DNA from 3 places in the Halomonas sp. M4R1S46 genome. Region 3 is predicted to be linked to each of the others. Evidence: predicted binding sites of a transcription regulator. Region 3 holds the regulator's gene; each other region holds the start of a gene.
The links. Region 3 encodes FNR, which switches genes on or off when oxygen is low (the NO sensors DNR and NnrR bind a similar motif). Its sites were predicted from a motif close to TTGATNTANATCAA; they were not measured.

Region 1 (5,624 bases), 880 kb from region 3:
ACAATTACCAGTTACTAATCCATTAAATATTAAATTATTTTTATCTTTTTGCGTGGTGTCGAAGACGGCCTCGCGCCCCACATACTCAATGGCTGCCACCTCCGCCATGTATGACGCTTTCACAGCAGAGGAGCGCATATCGTGCCACTCTTGGTATTCCTGATTCTTGGCGTCGCTCAGAAAGCCGATTTCCTGCATGAAGCGATCCCGGGATTCGGACCCGATCAGCAACTCATGGTCGGCCTTGCAGTGATACTCACGCTTACCTCCGTGCCCATCCGGCAACACCCTCTTGCCTGCATCACGGCGCTTCAGGATCCGACAGAAAATGCCGAGATTACTCAGCAATGCCTGTACTTCCTTGAGCAGCTTCGGCTCACTGGATGCCAGACGAATCGTGCAATAGGCATTCTGGTCGTCACGCTGTACGGTCCCATCTGCCTGAAACAGCCCGCGTAGATAGCCCTTGACGCAGGCCTCGGTGCCCCGCCAGACCACTTCGGGGACCCGGAGCTTGGTCTCCCGAGTAAAGCCGTAATGGGCCAGCAGGCGCGCCAGGATCACCGAGCGAATGAAGACATGATGTCGTTCGGCAACGGCGACCGGCGCCACCTGGTATCGACGCGAGGTCCTGGCGGAGTGAGCGATCAGCTCGTTGATATACTCGGCCGTGATATCGGCCAGCGTCCGGTCATCCCCCCAGAAGTTGACGATCACCGCCTCATGGTCATTGCCACGGTGCGTGAAGTGGCCATCGCCGGCGATCAATCCCAGCAGGGTACCCAGCCGCTCATCACCCTGGTCACCGAACTGGCCCTTGCCGGACTGTACCCATACGCTATCGCCCACCTGCAGTTCCTTGAGAGGAATCTTGCCACGCCGGGTATAGAAGTCGTGCCACTCGGTGGCCTTGACCTCGTAGCCCTCACGGGTCGTGACCCGATAGACATCCGCCTGCCTCGCGGTCATGAAGGCCGGCACGGCCGGGCGGGTCTCGACGCCTCGCTCGCCAGTACGCAATGCTCGCTTGTCGACCGTCACCTGCAGCTCATCGCCTCGCCGATAGAGGTCGCCAACGGGCACCATGCCGAACTGGGTATGCAACCGGGTATCCGCCGTCACGCAGGGGTTGGTGGCGCGGATCTCCTCGCAGAACCAGTTGTTGTTCATGCGGTTGACCTGGTCGATCAGGATGAAGCCCGGCTCGGCGAAGTCGTAGGTCGAGCGCATGATGGTGTCCCACAGCTCGCGGGCCCGGATCACCTCGACGATGCGGCTGGCCACCCGTCCCTGGTCGTCGACGGTGTAGCCGTCCTCGATCACCGGCCAGTCACGGTAGACCAGTTCGTCCTCGTCGACGTCCTCCTTCTCTCCCGGGTGCAGGGGAAAGGCCAGGGGCCAGTCGGCATCGGCGCGCACCGCCTCCATGAACTCGTCGGTGATCAGCAGGCTCAGGTTGAACTGGCGCAGGCGGCCGGCCTCGCGCTTGGCCTCGATGAAGGCCCGAACGTCCGGATGGCCGACGTCGAAGGTCGCCATCTGGGCGCCGCGACGGCCGCCCGCCGAGGCTACCGTGAAGCACATCTTGTCGTAGATATCCATGAACGCCAGGGGGCCGTTGGTGCCGGCGCCGGCCCCGAAAACGAAGGCGCCCTTGTGGCGCAGGGTGGAAAATTCGTAGCCGATTCCCGCCCCGCTCTTCAACGTCATCCCGGCATCCACCACGGCTTCCAGGATGTCGCGCATGGAGTCGCGGATGGTCCGCGAGACCGTGCAGTTGATCAGGCTGACCTCGGGCTTGATGTGCTCGGCCCCAGCGTTGGCGACGATGCGCCCGGCGGGAATGGCGCCGTTGTCCAGGGCCCAGCGGAACTTCGGCAGCCAGGTGTCGGCCGCCTCGCCTTCCACCGCCGCCAGGGCGCGGGCCACCCGCTCGCGGGTGGCGGCCGGATCCGCGTCCACGGGCCGGCCATGTCGGTCCTTGAGCCGATACTTGGCATCCCAGATATCCCGGGAAGGGGCCTGAAGCGGTACCTCGTCGGCGGAGGTGACGGCCTTGGCGGGTGTTCGCATGCGAGCTCTCCAGTCGGTCTCGGTGAGGGATGGTCAGTGATCACGGCGCACGAGCCGCTCCAGGGTCGCCAGGCCATCGCCCAGCCGCCCCTGGGCCAGGCCTTCCTCGCGGCCGTCGAGCAGGTTCTTGACCATCAGGCCAAGCTCGGTATCGCCCTCGAGGGACAGGCGCCGCTGGAAGAACAGGCTGTCCGGGTCCTCGCGGCGGGTGGCGAGACACAGGAACTCGCGCCAGCCGCCGCGGATGGTGGCCTCGCCGGCCGCCTCGGAGAGCACCAGTCGCCGCCCCGACAGGCTCAGGGTGAGGATCAGGCCCAGATCGGCGATGACCAGGCTGACCCGTCGCCCCGCCAGGGCATCGAATTCCCCTTCGGCCAGGGGCTCGGCGAAGGTGCGATTGAGCAGGGACTCGACGAGGGGCCGCTGGAGCGCAACGGGCATCCTCGGTGCGATGGCCTGCGCCAGCCGACGCGGCGCAGGTGGAAGGGGCAGCGAGGGGAACGGCATGGCAACTCTCCTGTGACGACCGATCGCCCATCCTAGGCATCGTGGCCCGCGGCTGCCGTGACCTGCATCAAGCCACGACCGACTCGCCAGGCCAACGCCTATCTACCATATATAGCTCAATTCACGCCGCCATACACAGCATCTTGTTCCGTTGGTGGCCCTGCCCCGCCTGCCGCCGTCGGCTACCGAGCGCGATGCCGCGCCCCCGGAAACGAAACGCGCCCGGCGGATGCCGGGCGCGTTTCAGGACATGGAGTACGTGGCAGATACCGAGGCTCAGCGATCGCCTCCGAAACCACCGCCGAAGCCGCCGCCGCGGCCTCCCAGGCCACCACCTCCCAGGCCGCCGCCGCCGGAGCCGCTGCCGGTGCCACCGGCACCGCCACTACCTCCCGCAGAGCCGCCATCTCCGCCACCGGAGCCAGAACCACCGTCGGAGCCGCCGCCGTCACCACCACCGGCGTCGCCGCCGCTGCCATCGCCGGAGCCGCCGGCACCGCCGCCATCGCCCGCGGAACCGCCATCGCCGCCACCGGAGCCGGAACCGCCGCCGCCATCACCGCCGCCATCGGAGCCGCCGCCGTCACCACCACCGGGACCGCCGCCGCCATCACCGCCGCCATCGGAGCCGCCGCCGTCACCACCACCGGGACCGCCGCCACCATCGGAGCCCCCGCCACCGTCACTGTCGCCGGCGTCATCACCGCCATCATCACCCGCGTCATCACCGTTGCCGTCATCGGCGCTGTCATCGTTGCTGGGTGGCCCCAGCGCGACAGCGCTCAAGAAGCGAAACCCATCGCACCCCTCGAGGAAGCCGGCGCCACAGCCCCCGCCCCCGCCACCCGCCGCGGTCGGGGGCAGGTCGTCCAGGAGTTCGGCCAGTTCCTGGTCCGACAGCCCTTCCTCCCCGGTCGTCCCGGGTGTCAGGGTATCGTTCGCGACCCCCGCCATCTCATCCTCAGACAAGGCGGGGCCCATACCGGTACCCGAGGCCGACTGAGCCAGGGCGCCGGACGCCGACACACACCCCATCGCGATCACCAAGGCAGCCAACTTGAAGCGTTGCATAGCTACCCCCTCCCTTGCTCCCATACCGCTGATTGATTGGACGAACGCACACAAATAAACATTTTGTTACACGCAATCTCAGCATCGTTCCCGACGGCGAGCTTCACCATCGGAAGAACCCCTGAATATTCTCCCCACTAGAAGAAGGAAAGGATCAGCGCTAAGAAGCAGGAAACTGAGACCGGGCACGACGACGGGCACGGCAGCGCCCGCCAGGCCCCATGGCGGGCAAGGCCCCGCGTCCTGGGCGAGTCGGCGAGGCAAGCGGGTTAGACGGTGCGCGAGTGGCGTCCCGCGCTGCGGGCCAGGTAGGCATCGAAGGCCATGGCGACATTGCGCATCATCAGGCGCCCGGCGGGCAGCACCTCGATGGCCTGCTCGGTGAGGACGATCAGGCCATCCGCCTGCATCTCGGCCAGCGCGTCCAGGGCCTCGGCGAAATAGGTCCGAAAGACGATGCCGTGGTCGGCCTCGATCGCGGCGACATCGATCCGCCCGTGACACATCAGGGCGTTGATCACGTCTCGGCGCAGCACGTCGTCGGCATTCAGGCGATAGCCGCGCATCACCGGCAGCCGTCCCGCCTCGAGCCGTGCCTGGTACTGGGCGGTCTCCTTGACGTTCTGGCTATAGCTGTCGCCCACCTTGCCGATCGCGGTGTTCCCCAGGCCGATCAGGTCGCAGTCGGCGTGGGTGGAGTAGCCCTGGAAGTTGCGCTGCAGGGTGCCGTTCTCCCTGGCCAGGGAGAGCTCGTCCTCGGGCAGGGCGAAGTGGTCCATGCCGATATAGACGTAGCCGGCCCCGGTGAGGCGGCGGATGATCAGCTCCAGCAGCTCGAGCTTGCGCTCCGGCGGCGGCATGTCCTCGGGGCGGATCAGCCGCTGGGCCTTGAACAGCTCCGGCAGGTGAGCATAGCTGTAGGTGGCGATGCGATCCGGGCGCAGGGCGATGATCTTGTCCAGGGTGGCGTCGAAGCTCGTCACCGTCTGCAGCGGCAGGCCGTAGATCAGGTCGACGCTCATCGACTGGAAGCCGGCCTCGCGGGCCGCCTCGACCAGGCCGACCACCTGGGCCTCGCTCTGCACCCGGTTGACCGCCTCCTGGACGTGGGGATCGAAGTCCTGCACGCCGAAGCTCAGGCGATTGAACCCCAGCGCGCGGAGCTCATGAATCTGCGCCGGCGTCACGGTGCGCGGGTCCACTTCCAGGGAGAACTCCCGAGCGTCGGGTGCGGCGAAGTGGAAGGCCGCGTCGAGGGCCGCCATCAGCTCGCCGAGCTGGGCATTGCTCAGGTAGGTCGGGGTGCCGCCGCCCAGGTGCAGCTGGGTCATGCGCCGCGACTCGTCGAACAGCGCCCCCTGCAGCGCGATCTCGCGCTTGAGCCAGGCCAGGTACTCCGCGGCCCGCTCGCGGTTGTGGGTGATGATCTTGTTGCAGGCGCAGTAGTAGCAGAGGCTCTCGCAGAAGGGGATGTGCACATACGCCGAGAGCGGCTTGGGCTCGGCGAGCCGGTTGCTGCGCTCGGCGGCGGCGCGATAGTCGTCCTCGGCGAAGGCCGCCTGGAACTGCGGTGCCGTGGGATAGGAGGTGTAGCGCGGCCCCGGCCGGTCGTACTTCTCGACCAGGGAGCGGTTGAAGGGCAGCTTGTCGTGCATGATCGCTCGGTGCCTCGGGAAAGCCTGGGCGGCCGGACCGCCGCCGGATGGCGCCAGTATGCCACCGGCGCCGACGGGCGTCGGTACCCTTCACGAGGTAGCTGATCCAGGTCAATTGGAGGTAGTCGCCGCGGGGGACGCCCAAAAAAGCCTCTATAATATTGCTTATCATCGCTGCCCCGATCGCCACACGCCGGGGGCGTCAACGCCGCCACGATGGTAGAGTCGGCAGCGACACACACGATTCACCCGCCGGGCACGCCTCGCCGCCTGTCGACCAGGAAGCCACATGCACCTGACCCGCTATACCGATTACTC
Region 2 (5,624 bases), 460 kb from region 3:
GACCGGCGTCACGGCCTGCCAGGCCCTGCTCGACGAGGCGGTGGCCTGGCAGGCGGACCTGCTGCTGGTCCACCACGGCTATTTCTGGAAGAACGAACCGGTCAACATCACCGGCATGAAGCGGCGCCGGCTAGCCACCCTGCTGACCCATGACATCGGCCTGCTGGCCTATCATCTGCCGCTGGATGCCCACGCGACCCTGGGCAACAATGCCGCCCTGGCGCGCCGGCTGGACTTCGAGGTCGAGGGCTGCGTCGATGGCGAGCTGGGCGAGGGGCTGCTCTGGCGGGGCGCGCCGCCGGCACCGATGAGCGCCGGCGAGCTGGCCGCCCATGTCGGCGCGCGCCTGGCGCGGGCGCCGCTGCTGGTGGAGGCCCCCGGTGGCGGCGCGGTGCGTCGCGTCGCCTGGTGCACCGGCGGCGCCCAGGACATGATCCTGCAGGCCGCCGAGGCCGGCGCCGACGCCTTCATCTCCGGCGAGATCTCCGAGCGGACCACCCACCTGGCGCGCGAGATGGGGATTCATTACCTCGCCGCGGGACATCATGCCACCGAACGCTACGGGGTCCAGGCGCTGGGCGCCTGGCTGGCCGAGACCTTCGCCGTCGAGCATCGCTTCGTGGATATCGACAACCCGGCCTGAGGGCGACGCGCAAGACGGCGCCCCGGGGCGCCGTCGGCGTTCAGTAGCGGGGCGGCTGGGGCGTGCTGGCCTCCCCGGGTTTCAGGCCGAAGTCTTCGGAGAGGGTGCCGCGATTGCCATCGGCATAGTCGCGGGGGGCCGCCGGGCTGTCCTCGCCGTCCCCCGTGTCCGGGGGGGCGCTCGGCGTGAGGTCCGGCTTGCGTGGCGGGGTCGCGCCCAGGGTCGCGCTGGCTTCCGCCATCTCGCGGTGCAGCGCCTGGCCGTCACGGTTCAGCGCCTCGGTGAGCGCGCCGACGCGCTCGAGGTGCTCGCCGAGGCCATCACGCAGCTCGGCGAGCTGGCGGTCGCGTTCGGCGAGGCGCTGGCGGAGCCGCTGGACATTGCCGGCGCCGGCGTCGAGCAGGCGATAGCCCAGGGCGCCGATGCCCACGCCGGCCAGCAGGCAGGCGATGGCCAGCACCCAGTTGATATTGCTTTCTTCCACGTCTGTCTCCCTGAGCTGTCGGACGGCCCGGCCGTCGGTCCGGTGCCGGTGGCCGGGCGAGGCCGGCGGCCCATTATAGGGCCGAGGCCGTCGGCGCGGTCAACGGCCGGCCGGCGATGCCAAGCGGCCTCGCGGCGCGTATAATGCCGGTTTCGATGCCACCCGAGGACAGGTCGCCAGGTATGCCGAAGACCGAACGCCACAGGACGCCGAATGCCCCCGATGAACGCCGGCCGGCCTCGCCGCTGGCGCGCTACCGCGCCGACCTCGAGCGCGACGACTTCCAGTATGACCCGGCCCAGGAGCGGGCCGTGGAGCATCTCCAGCGGCTCTTCGACGAGCTGGTGGCCATGCCCCGCGAGCGGCCGCGGGCCGCGAGCCAGGGCAGGGGGCTGAAGTCGCGGGTGGCCGGGCTGTTCGGCCGGCGCGAGATCCCGGCCGAGCCGGCGCTGCCGCCAGTGGCCGGGCTCTACTTCTGGGGCGGGGTCGGCCGCGGCAAGACCTACCTGGTCGACACCTTCTTCGAGGCCCTGCCCTTTTCCGAGAAGATGCGCACCCACTTCCACCGCTTCATGCAGCGGGTGCACAACGAGCTCGAGCACTACAAGGGCGAGCGCAATCCCCTGACGCTGGTCGCCGACAAGTTCGCCGACGAGGCCCGGGTGATCTGCTTCGACGAGTTCTTCGTCAAGGACATCACCGACGCGATGATCCTGGCCAACCTCCTCGAGGCGCTCTTCGCCCGCGGCGTGGTGCTGGTGGCGACCTCCAACATCGTGCCCGGCGAGCTCTACAGGGACGGCCTGCAGCGGGCGCGTTTCCTGCCGGCCATCGACCTGCTCGAGCGTCACTGCGAGGTGGTCAACGTGGATTCGGGCATCGACTACCGGCTGCGCGCCCTGGAGCGAGCCGAGATCTTCCATTCGCCCCTGGACGCCGAGGCCGAGGCCGAACTGGCGCGCAGCTTCCGCGAGATCGCCGGCAGCGAGGGCGAGGAGGGGGCGCCCATCGAGATCAACCACCGGGTGCTGCATACCCGCCGGCTCCACGACGACGTGGTGTGGTTCGAGTTCACCGAGCTCTGCGATGGGCCGCGCAGCCAGAACGACTACATCGAGCTGGCCCGGGAGTATCACAGCGTGCTGGTGTCCAACGTCACCCGCATGGGGGGGGCCACCGACGACCAGGCGCGACGCTTCATCAACATGGTCGACGAGTTCTACGATCGCGGCGTCAAGCTGCTGATGTCCGCCGAGACGCCGGCCGAGTCGCTGTACCGGGACGGGCGGCTGGGGTTCGAATTCGAGCGCACCCTGTCGCGGCTGCAGGAGATGCAGTCCCGCGAGTATCTGGCGCTGCCGCACAAGCCCTGACCCGGACTGCGTCCGGGAGCTGTAAGCCGTAAGCTTTAAGCTGGAAGAAAACCCTTGATGCCTTTGGTGGCGGATTCAGCCTGCCTTCCAGCTTCCAGCTTCCAGCTTCCAGCTTCCAGCTTCCAGCTTCCAGCTTCCAGCTTCCAGCTTCCAGCTTCCAGCTTGCGCGTGCCGGCATTGCCTTGCCGGTGGCGGGTCGTGTAGAATGCGCGCTCGCTCGACCGTTGTCGCCCGCGTGGCGGCAACCAAGAAGAATAGGGATGGTCCTCGCCGGCGGCAGGACCCAACACATCGATTTGGTGATTCACCCATGAAGACGTTCACTGCCAAACCGCAGTCCGTCCAGCGCGACTGGTACGTCGTCGACGCTGCGGACAAGACGCTCGGCCGTCTGGCCACCGAGATCGCTCGCCGCCTGCGTGGCAAGCACAAGCCGGAATACACCCCGCATGTCGATACCGGCGACTACATCGTCGTGATCAATGCCGAGAAGGTGAAGGTCACCGGCAACAAGGCCAGCGCCAAGAACTACTATCGCCACACCGGCTATCCGGGTGGCCTGCGTTCCATGAACTTCGAGAAGATGATCGCTCACGCCCCCGAGCGCGTCATCGAGTCCGCGGTCAAGGGCATGCTCCCGAAGGGCCCGCTGGGTCGTGCCATGTACTCCAAGCTCAAGGTCTACGCCGGCACCGAGCATCCGCACGCCGCCCAGCAGCCGCAAGAACTGAACATCTGAGGGAGTCTTCGCCATGACACAGCAGTATTACGGAACCGGGCGCCGCAAGACCTCTACCGCGCGCGTCTTTCTGAAGCCGGGCACCGGCAAGATCACCGTCAACAGCCGTGATCTCAACGAGTATTTCGGTCGCGTCACCGGTCGCATGGTGGTCCGTCAGCCTCTCGAGCTGACAGAGACCCTCGGCCAGTTCGACGTCTACGTCACCGTCAAGGGCGGCGGCGGCAGTGCCCAGGCCGGCGCCATCCGTCACGGCATCACCCGTGCCCTGATGGAGTACAACGAGGACTTCCGCAAGCCGCTGCGTGAAGCCGGGTACGTCACCCGTGATGCCCGTGAGGTCGAGCGCAAGAAGATCGGCCTGCGCAAGGCACGTCGCCGTCCGCAGTTCTCCAAGCGTTAAGACGGACGTCTATACGACGAAAAAACGCCCGGGTCCCAGACCTGGGCGTTTTTTTGTTCTGGGTCAAGTATTTGCCGCCAAGTTTCGCCCCCGGGCCCGGGGCTTGTCCTTGTGCGGGACGATCCGTTTTTTTACCATATAACGCATTTCAAAATCCGTGGTCGCGGGTCATCCGGAGCTCGTGATGGAACAGCGGGTAAGCTGATGGGAGAAACCTGAAGATGGCAGATAACGGCGTGAACAAAGGGCGGCGCCGTTTCCTCGTGGGCGCGACCACCGTCGTAGGTGCGGCGGGCGCTGTCGGGGTAGCGGTCCCCTTTGTGGCTTCCTGGCAGCCCAGTGCCAGGGCAAGGGCGGCGGGTGCCCCCGTCAAGGCGGACGTGTCCAAGCTCGAACCCGGGCAGCGCATGACCGTCGAGTGGCGCGGGCGACCCATCTGGATCCTCAATCGTACGCCGGAGATGATCGAGCGCACCGAGGCCCTCGGCGCCGACCGGCTGGCCGATCCCGAGTCCACCGAGCCGCAGCAGCCGAGCTACGCCGACGGCCCCCTGCGTTCCATCAAGCCCGAGATCGGCGTGATCATCGGCATCTGTACCCATCTTGGCTGCTCGCCGCTGTTCAAGCCGGAACCCAATGCCGAGGGTGTCGGGGTCGACGACTGGCCGGGCGGCTTCTTCTGCCCTTGCCACGGGTCGCGGTTCGACCTGGCGGGCCGGGTGTTCCGCAACGTGCCCGCCCCGATCAACCTCGAGGTGCCGCCCTATCGCTTCGAGAGCGATGGCGTCATCGTCGTCGGCGAAGATGAGGAGACTGCCTGATGGGTAATCCGAACAAGGCCAAGGCGGAGCGCGGCTTCATGCGCTGGGTCGACGACCGTTTCCCCGCCACCCAGATGTGGCAGGAGCACCTGTCCAAGTACTACGCCCCGAAGAACTTCAACTTCTGGTACTTCTTCGGATCGCTGGCCCTGCTGGTGCTGGTCAACCAGATCCTCACCGGCGTCTGGCTGACCATGAGCTTCAACCCCTCCGCGGAAGGTGCCTTCGCCTCGGTCGAGTACATCATGCGCGACGTGGAGTGGGGCTGGCTGATCCGCTACATGCACACCACCGGCGCGTCGGCCTTCTTCGTGGTGGTGTACCTGCACATGTTCCGCGGCCTGCTCTACGGCTCCTACAAGGCGCCCCGCGAGCTGGTGTGGATCTTCGGCATGGCCATCTACCTGGCGCTGATGGCCGAGGCCTTCATGGGCTACCTGCTGCCCTGGGGCCAGATGTCCTACTGGGGCGCCCAGGTGATCATCTCGCTGTTCTCCGCCATCCCGGCCATCGGCCCGGACCTGGCCCAATGGGTGCGCGGCGACTTCCTGATCTCCGGCATCACCCTGAACCGCTTCTTCGCCCTGCACGTGGTGGCGCTGCCCATCGTGATCCTGGCGCTGGTGGTGCTGCACATCATCGCCCTGCACGAGGTCGGCTCCAACAACCCCGACGGCATCGACATCAAGAAGAAGAAGGACGAGACCGGCAAGCCGCTGGACGGCATTCCCTTCCATCCCTACTACTCGGTCAAGGATCTGTTCGGCGTCGCCGTCTTCCTGTTCGTGTTCAGCGTGGTGATCTTCTACTTCCCCGAGGGCGGCGGCTACTTCATCGAGAAGCCCAACTTCGAGCCGGCCAACCCGCTGAAGACGCCGGATCACATCGCGCCGGTGTGGTACTTCACGCCCTTCTACGCCATCCTCCGGGCGATCACCTTCTCGCTGTTCGGCCTCGACGCCAAGTTCCTCGGCGTGGTGTGCATGGGCGCGGCCATCGCGGTGCTCTTCGTGCTGCCCTGGCTCGATCGCAGCCCGGTGCGCTCCATGCGCTACAAGGGCTGGTTCTCCAGGGTGATGCTGGCCCTGTTCGCCGTGAGCTTCGTCATCCTCGGCGTGCTGGGCGTGCTGCCGGTCACCGAGGGTCGCACGCTGCTGTCCC
Region 3 (5,624 bases):
GCGTTACCACCGCGACAGCTGCCTGATGGTGATGGGCAGCGAGGGGCGCGGCGAGCAGATCCTCAAGACCGATCAGGACAATGGCCTGATCCTCGACGATGCCCTGGACTGGCCCGACTGTGCCGAACGGATGCAGCGACTCACCGAGACCCTCATCGAGCTGGGCTATCCGCCCTGTCCGGGCAACATCATGGTCTCCAATCCCGACTGGGTGGGCACCGAGAGCCAGTGGAAGCGGCGCATCGCCCGGTGGGTGGAGCAGCGCGACGGGGACAGCCTGATGAAGCTGGCCATCGTGCTCGACGCCCATGCCGTGGCCGGCAATCCGTCGCTGCTGGAGCGCCTGCGCGAGACCCTGTTTCACCTGTGTGCCGGCGACCAGCTGCTGTTGTCCTACTTCGCGCGGCCGGCGCTGCACTTCGCCACGCCCTTGACCCTGTTCGGCTCGCTCAAGAAGCCCCAGCACGGCATCGACATCAAGAAGGGCGGGATCTTCCCCATCGTCCACGGGGTCCGCGTCATGGCCCTCGAGCGGCGCATCGCCGTGACCTCGACCCTGGACCGTCTGGACGCCCTGGTGGCGGACGGGCGCCTGGAGGCGCGCTTCGCCGAGGACCTGGGGGAGGCTCTGTCGCTGTTCACCGAGCTGCGGCTCAAGCAGCAGCTGGCGCGGCTCGACGGGGAGGGGACGCAGGGCGACGAGCCCGACCGGGTGGTGGTGCAGGAACTGTCCTCCCTGGAGCGCGACCTGCTCCGCGAGGCGCTGCACATCGTCAAGGACTTCAAGCAGCACCTGTCGCACCACTTCCACCTCGAGTACGCGTAAGGCCCGGAGCAACAACACAGGAGTGCATTCATGCTCAGGACATGGCGACGGGTGACCGACCGCCGGCGACACGCCCATGGCCGCTACGGCTGGCTCTTTCATCCCTATACCGGCGACGAGCTGGTGGCCCTCGGCTGCCAGACCACCGGAACCAACGCCCGGACCGCCGAGCTGGTGGCCATCGCCGCCGTGCGCCTGCGGGGCGACCGGGTACTCACCAGCGAGTCCCTCGACCTCCGCCTGGAGCGTCCGGCCAGCCTGGATGGCGGCTCCATCCGCCTGCATGGGCTGCGGGGGATCGACCTGGACGATGGCCAGGGCATCGACGAGGTCCTGGCGCAGTTGCTGGACTTCGTCGGCAACCGGCCCCTGGTGGGCTGGCGGCTGGATTTCGAGCTGGCCCTGCTCAATCGCTACCTGCGGCCGCGCTTCGGCTTCGACCTGCCCAACGCCGGCATCGATGTGGCGCAGGTGTACCAGCGTCGCCAGCGACACCACCATCCCCAACTCGACACCCGGCCGCGCTTCGAGGAGGTCGCCGAACGCCTCGGCGTGCCCCTGATGGGGCGCCATAGCGCCCTGGGGGTGGCGGTGACCACCGCCCTGATGCATCTGCACCTGGCCCGGGAGGGCCAGCCACCGCGGCAGACGTCCTGAGGGGTCCGGCTGGCGGGCTTCGCTTCGCCAGCCTCCGGGGAGGATGGTAGGATAGGCGCCCGTCCCCCCGCAGATGCCCTGGCAGCGCCGTGACCATGCAAGATGCCGTGATGTTCGACCCTCGTCCCGCCGAGGACACCACCTCCGAGCCCAGCGCCGACGGCGCCGAGCGCCGTGCCGCCAAGGCCAGGCGCGAGTTCAACAAGCTGCAGAAGCGGCTGCGGCGCCAGGTGGGCAACGCCATCATCGACTACGACATGATCCGCGAGGGGGACAAGGTGATGGTCTGCCTGTCCGGTGGCAAGGACAGCTACACCATGCTGGAGATCCTGCGCAGCCTGCAGCGCAATGCCCCCGTCGACTTCTCCCTGGTGGCGGTGAACCTGGACCAGAAGCAGCCGGGCTTTCCCGAGCATGTCCTGCCGGCCTACCTGGACGGCATCGGGGTCGACTACCACATCCTCGAGCGCGACACCTACTCGGTGGTCAAGGAGAAGACCCCGGAAGGCAAGACGACCTGCGCGCTGTGCTCGCGGCTGCGGCGCGGCTCCCTGTACGGCTATGCCGAGGAGATCGGCGCCACCAAGATCGCCCTGGGCCACCATCGCGAGGACATCCTCGAGACGCTGTTCCTCAACCTGTTCTTCGGCGGCAGCCTCAAGTCGATGCCACCCAAGCTGCTCTCCGACGACGGCAAGAACATCGTCATCCGTCCGCTGGCCTACTGCCGCGAGGCGGATATCGCCGAGTTCTCGCGCCGCATGGACTTCCCGATCATCCCCTGCAACCTCTGCGGCTCGCAGCCCAACCTGCAGCGCCAGGTGGTCAAGGAGATGCTGGCCGAGTGGGAGGCCAGGCACCCGGGGCGGCTCGAGAGCATGTTCAAGGCCGTGACCAACGTGGCGCCGTCCCAGCTGGCCGACCGTGAGCTGTTCGACTTCGCCGGCCTCGAGGACAGGCAGGCGAAGATGCAGGCCGATCGGATCGAGCTCCACAACGAGCCATAAGCTGGAAGAACGCCCGCTTCGCGGGCTTAAGCTTGAAGCTGGAAGAACAACCACCCCCAGGCAGTGGCCATGGGGGTGGTTCGTTTTACGCTGCCTTCCAGCTTCCAGCTTCCAGCTTCCAGCTTCCAGCTTCCAGCTTCCAGCTTCCAGCTTCCAGCTTCCAGCTTCCAGCTTCCAGCTTCCAGCTTCCAGCTTCCAGCTTCCAGCTCACGCGAAAGCGTGCTAGCGGCAGCCTTCTTCCTCGGCCACCTCGATCAGGGCGTTCAGGTCGAGGATGTTGACCTCGCGACCGGAGGCGGCCACCAGGCCCTGCTGCTGGAAGCGGCCGAGGATGCGGCTGACGGTCTCCACGGCCAGGCCCAGGTAGTTGCCGATGTCCGCCCGGGACATGGAGAGTCGGAAGCTGTAGGGCGAGTAGCCCCGCCGGCGGAAGCGGTCGGAGAGGCTGGTGAAGAAGGTCGCCAGGCGCTGGTCGGCGGTCTTGCGCGACAGCAGGCGCATCATGCGTCGGTCGTCGCGCATCTCCTTGCTCATGCTGCGGTAGAGCTGGGCGCGCAGCTCCGGCAGCCGCTCGGAGAGGGCGTCGAGCCGGTCGAAGGGGATCTCGCAGACGGTGGTGGTCTCGAGCGCCACCACCGAGCCCGGATAGGTCTCCTCGTCGATGCCGTCGAGGCCTACCAGCTCGCTGGGCAGGTAGAAGTTGGTCAGCTGGTCGTCACCGCTGCCCTCGGTGGTGACCTGCTTGAGACTCCCGGAACGCACGGCATAGACACTGGTGAAGGGGCTGCCCTGGCGAAACAGCGATTCGCCCTTCTTCAAGGGCGCGCGGCGGCGAATGATCGCATCGAACTGGTCCATGCCCTCGAGCTCGAGGGCCAGTGGCAGACACAGCGAACTCAGGCTGCAGGTCTGACAGCGGGTCTCTTGCAAGAGGGAGCGTCGCCTGTCGGCTGCGACATCAGGCATGCTGTCCTCCTTGATAGTGGCTCTGCCCGACATTATGGCGGATGAAGGCCCGCCAGGCATAGCACCCCTTCGGAGGTATGCTGCCGGCGCTCACGGGGCCGGGACGCCGAAGGCCCGGGTCAGTTCCCGGGTCCAGCGCGTGCCGGGGGCGACCAGGTCGAGGCATTGCCCCCGGCGGGCGACGAGCCCGGCGGCCAGCAGGCGATCCAGGGCGCTGGCCAGGCGGGCCTCGGCATCGAGGGCGAAGGCCTGGCCTAGGGCCGCGAGGTCCAGGGTCTGCCGGGTCATCAACGTCTCGATGGCGCGTTCCCGCAGGTGGTCATCCCGCGACAGCCAGCGCCCGCTGGCGGTCGCCAGGCCGCCGTCGTCCAGCGCGGCCTCGAAGTCCGCCAGGTCCACGGCGTTGCGGGCCAGGGCGCCCTCCAGGCGCGAGACCGCCCCGACGCCCAGGCCCAGGAGGTCGCACTCGGCCTGGCGTCGCCCCTGTACCCGGGCATCCCTCAGGCCGCCGCCCCGCCGGGCATAGCGATCCCAGCCCAGGTGGGCATAGCCGGCGTCGACCAGGCGGGCATGGCTCTCGCGACGCATGGCCCCTTGTGCCTCGGCGCCCGGCAGGCCCCCGGCAGGGATATGGCGCTGCGCCGGGAAGCGGGCCGGGCGGTGGACATACGGAATGAGCGAGAGCCGGGCGGGCGCCATGGCGAGGGTCTGCTCGAGGGTGGCGGCGAACCCCTCGCGGCTCTGGCGCGGCAGGCCAATGGTCAGTTCCAGGTCCAGCGAGCGAAAGCCCAGGCGATCCGCCTCGTCGAGCAACTGTTCGGTGGGCCCCCGGGACGGCGGACGGTTGATGGCCTGCAGCACCCGGGCATCCAGGTCGAGCACGTTCAGGGTGAGCCGGTTGAAGCCCAGTGCCTCGAGGTGGCGCAGGGTGAGGACATCGGCATCATGGGGGGCGATCTCGATGCCGAAGTCCCGATCGTGCCCCCGGGCCAGTCGGAAGCGTGCGTCCAGGCGATCGATCAGCTCCCCCATCTGGTTCAGCGTCAGGAAGGTCGGCGACCCGCCGCCCCAGTGCAGGCCGCGGACCTCCCGGCTGGCGTCGAGGTGGCGGCCGACCAGCACCATCTCGCGGTCGAGCCGCGCCAGGTAGGCGTCCGGGCGTCGGCGATCGGTGGTGACCACCGGGTGGTGCATGCAGTGGAAGCAGGCATGCTGGCAGAAGGGCAGGCGCAGCGCCAGGGACAGCGGCCGGCCCCGGGCATTGCCGTGTTCCAGTGCCCGGCGGTAGTCCGCCGCCGTGAAGGCCGGCGACAGGGCCTCGGTGCCGGGATGGTCGCGGGGAACGGGGCCCGGCGCCGCATCGCCCGGTCCCCCGGTCGGCCCCGGAGCGTGCGGGTCGGCGTGGGCGTGAGGGTCGGCAGGCGCGCTGGCGGACATGAGGGCACTCCGGAAGGGGGATGTCCTCATGCTAGCGGCAGCCGGGCCGGGCCGCGTTGAGCTGGATCAAGGGGGTGGGGGTTGCCGCCCCCTCAGTGGTGCCCGCCGGCGGGCAGCAGGGCCCACAGCTGCGCGAGGGCGAAGGCGATGATCGCCAGCGCCGCCAGGGTGCGGGTGGCGGGGTGACGGATCAGGGTGCCGAGCTGGCGGGCGGCGAGACCGGTGGCCAGCAGGGCCGGCAGGGTGCCGAGGCCGAAGGCCCCCATCAGGGCCGCCCCGCGCAGCGGCTCGGCGATGGCCAGGCTCCAGGCCAGCATCGAGTAGACCAGCCCGCAGGGCAGCCAGCCCCAGACCGCGCCCAGGGCCACCGCCTGGGGCAGCTTCACCACCGGCATCAGGTGTCGGCCGAGCGGTTCCAGGTGGCGCCACAGGCGCCGGCCGAGGGCCTCGATGCGCAGCAGCCCCTTCCACCAGTCGGCGATGTAGAGGGCCATCAGGATCAGCATCAGCGCGGCGAGGACCTGGAGTGCCAGGCGGGCGCCGGGCGCCACGCCGATCAGGGTGCCGAGGCCGGCCACCAGGGCGCCGGTGGCCATGTAGCTGGCGATGCGTCCCAGGTTGTAGCCCAGCAGCAGGCCGCCGAGCCGCGCCGGATGGCGCATGCTGGGGGGCACGGCGAAGGTCAGGGCGCTCATGATGCCGCCGCACATGCCGATGCAGTGGGCGCCGCC

Region 1: ubiT (ubiquinone anaerobic biosynthesis accessory factor UbiT) is a predicted target of FNR. The motif match lies at 2,638-2,651, and genes of this name have one in related genera.
Region 2: petA (ubiquinol-cytochrome c reductase iron-sulfur subunit) is a predicted target of FNR. The motif match lies at 3,696-3,709, and genes of this name have one in related genera.

Annotation. Positions count from the first base shown of each region.
Region 1 is NZ_CP107008.1:4,108,159-4,113,782, forward strand. It holds gene OCT48_RS18955 (LAGLIDADG family homing endonuclease) at 1-2,073, opposite strand, end outside; gene ubiT (ubiquinone anaerobic biosynthesis accessory factor UbiT) at 2,107-2,580, opposite strand; gene OCT48_RS18965 (hypothetical protein) at 2,857-3,651, opposite strand; gene hemN (oxygen-independent coproporphyrinogen III oxidase) at 3,921-5,306, opposite strand; gene OCT48_RS18975 (Rrf2 family transcriptional regulator) at 5,596-5,624, shown strand, end outside.
Region 2 is NZ_CP107008.1:1,235,390-1,241,013, forward strand. It holds gene OCT48_RS05860 (Nif3-like dinuclear metal center hexameric protein) at 1-643, shown strand, start outside; gene OCT48_RS05865 (YhcB family protein) at 684-1,127, opposite strand; gene zapE (cell division protein ZapE) at 1,310-2,500, shown strand; gene OCT48_RS05875 (hypothetical protein) at 2,536-2,808, opposite strand; gene rplM (50S ribosomal protein L13) at 2,811-3,239, shown strand; gene rpsI (30S ribosomal protein S9) at 3,253-3,642, shown strand; gene petA (ubiquinol-cytochrome c reductase iron-sulfur subunit) at 3,864-4,463, shown strand; gene OCT48_RS05895 (cytochrome b) at 4,463-5,624, shown strand, end outside.
Region 3 is NZ_CP107008.1:770,717-776,340, forward strand. It holds gene OCT48_RS03625 (DUF294 nucleotidyltransferase-like domain-containing protein) at 1-826, shown strand, start outside; gene OCT48_RS03630 (3'-5' exonuclease) at 857-1,483, shown strand; gene ttcA (tRNA 2-thiocytidine(32) synthetase TtcA) at 1,579-2,490, shown strand; gene fnr (fumarate/nitrate reduction transcriptional regulator Fnr) at 2,713-3,456, opposite strand; gene OCT48_RS03645 (radical SAM protein) at 3,547-4,893, opposite strand; gene OCT48_RS03650 (sulfite exporter TauE/SafE family protein) at 4,986-5,624, opposite strand, start outside.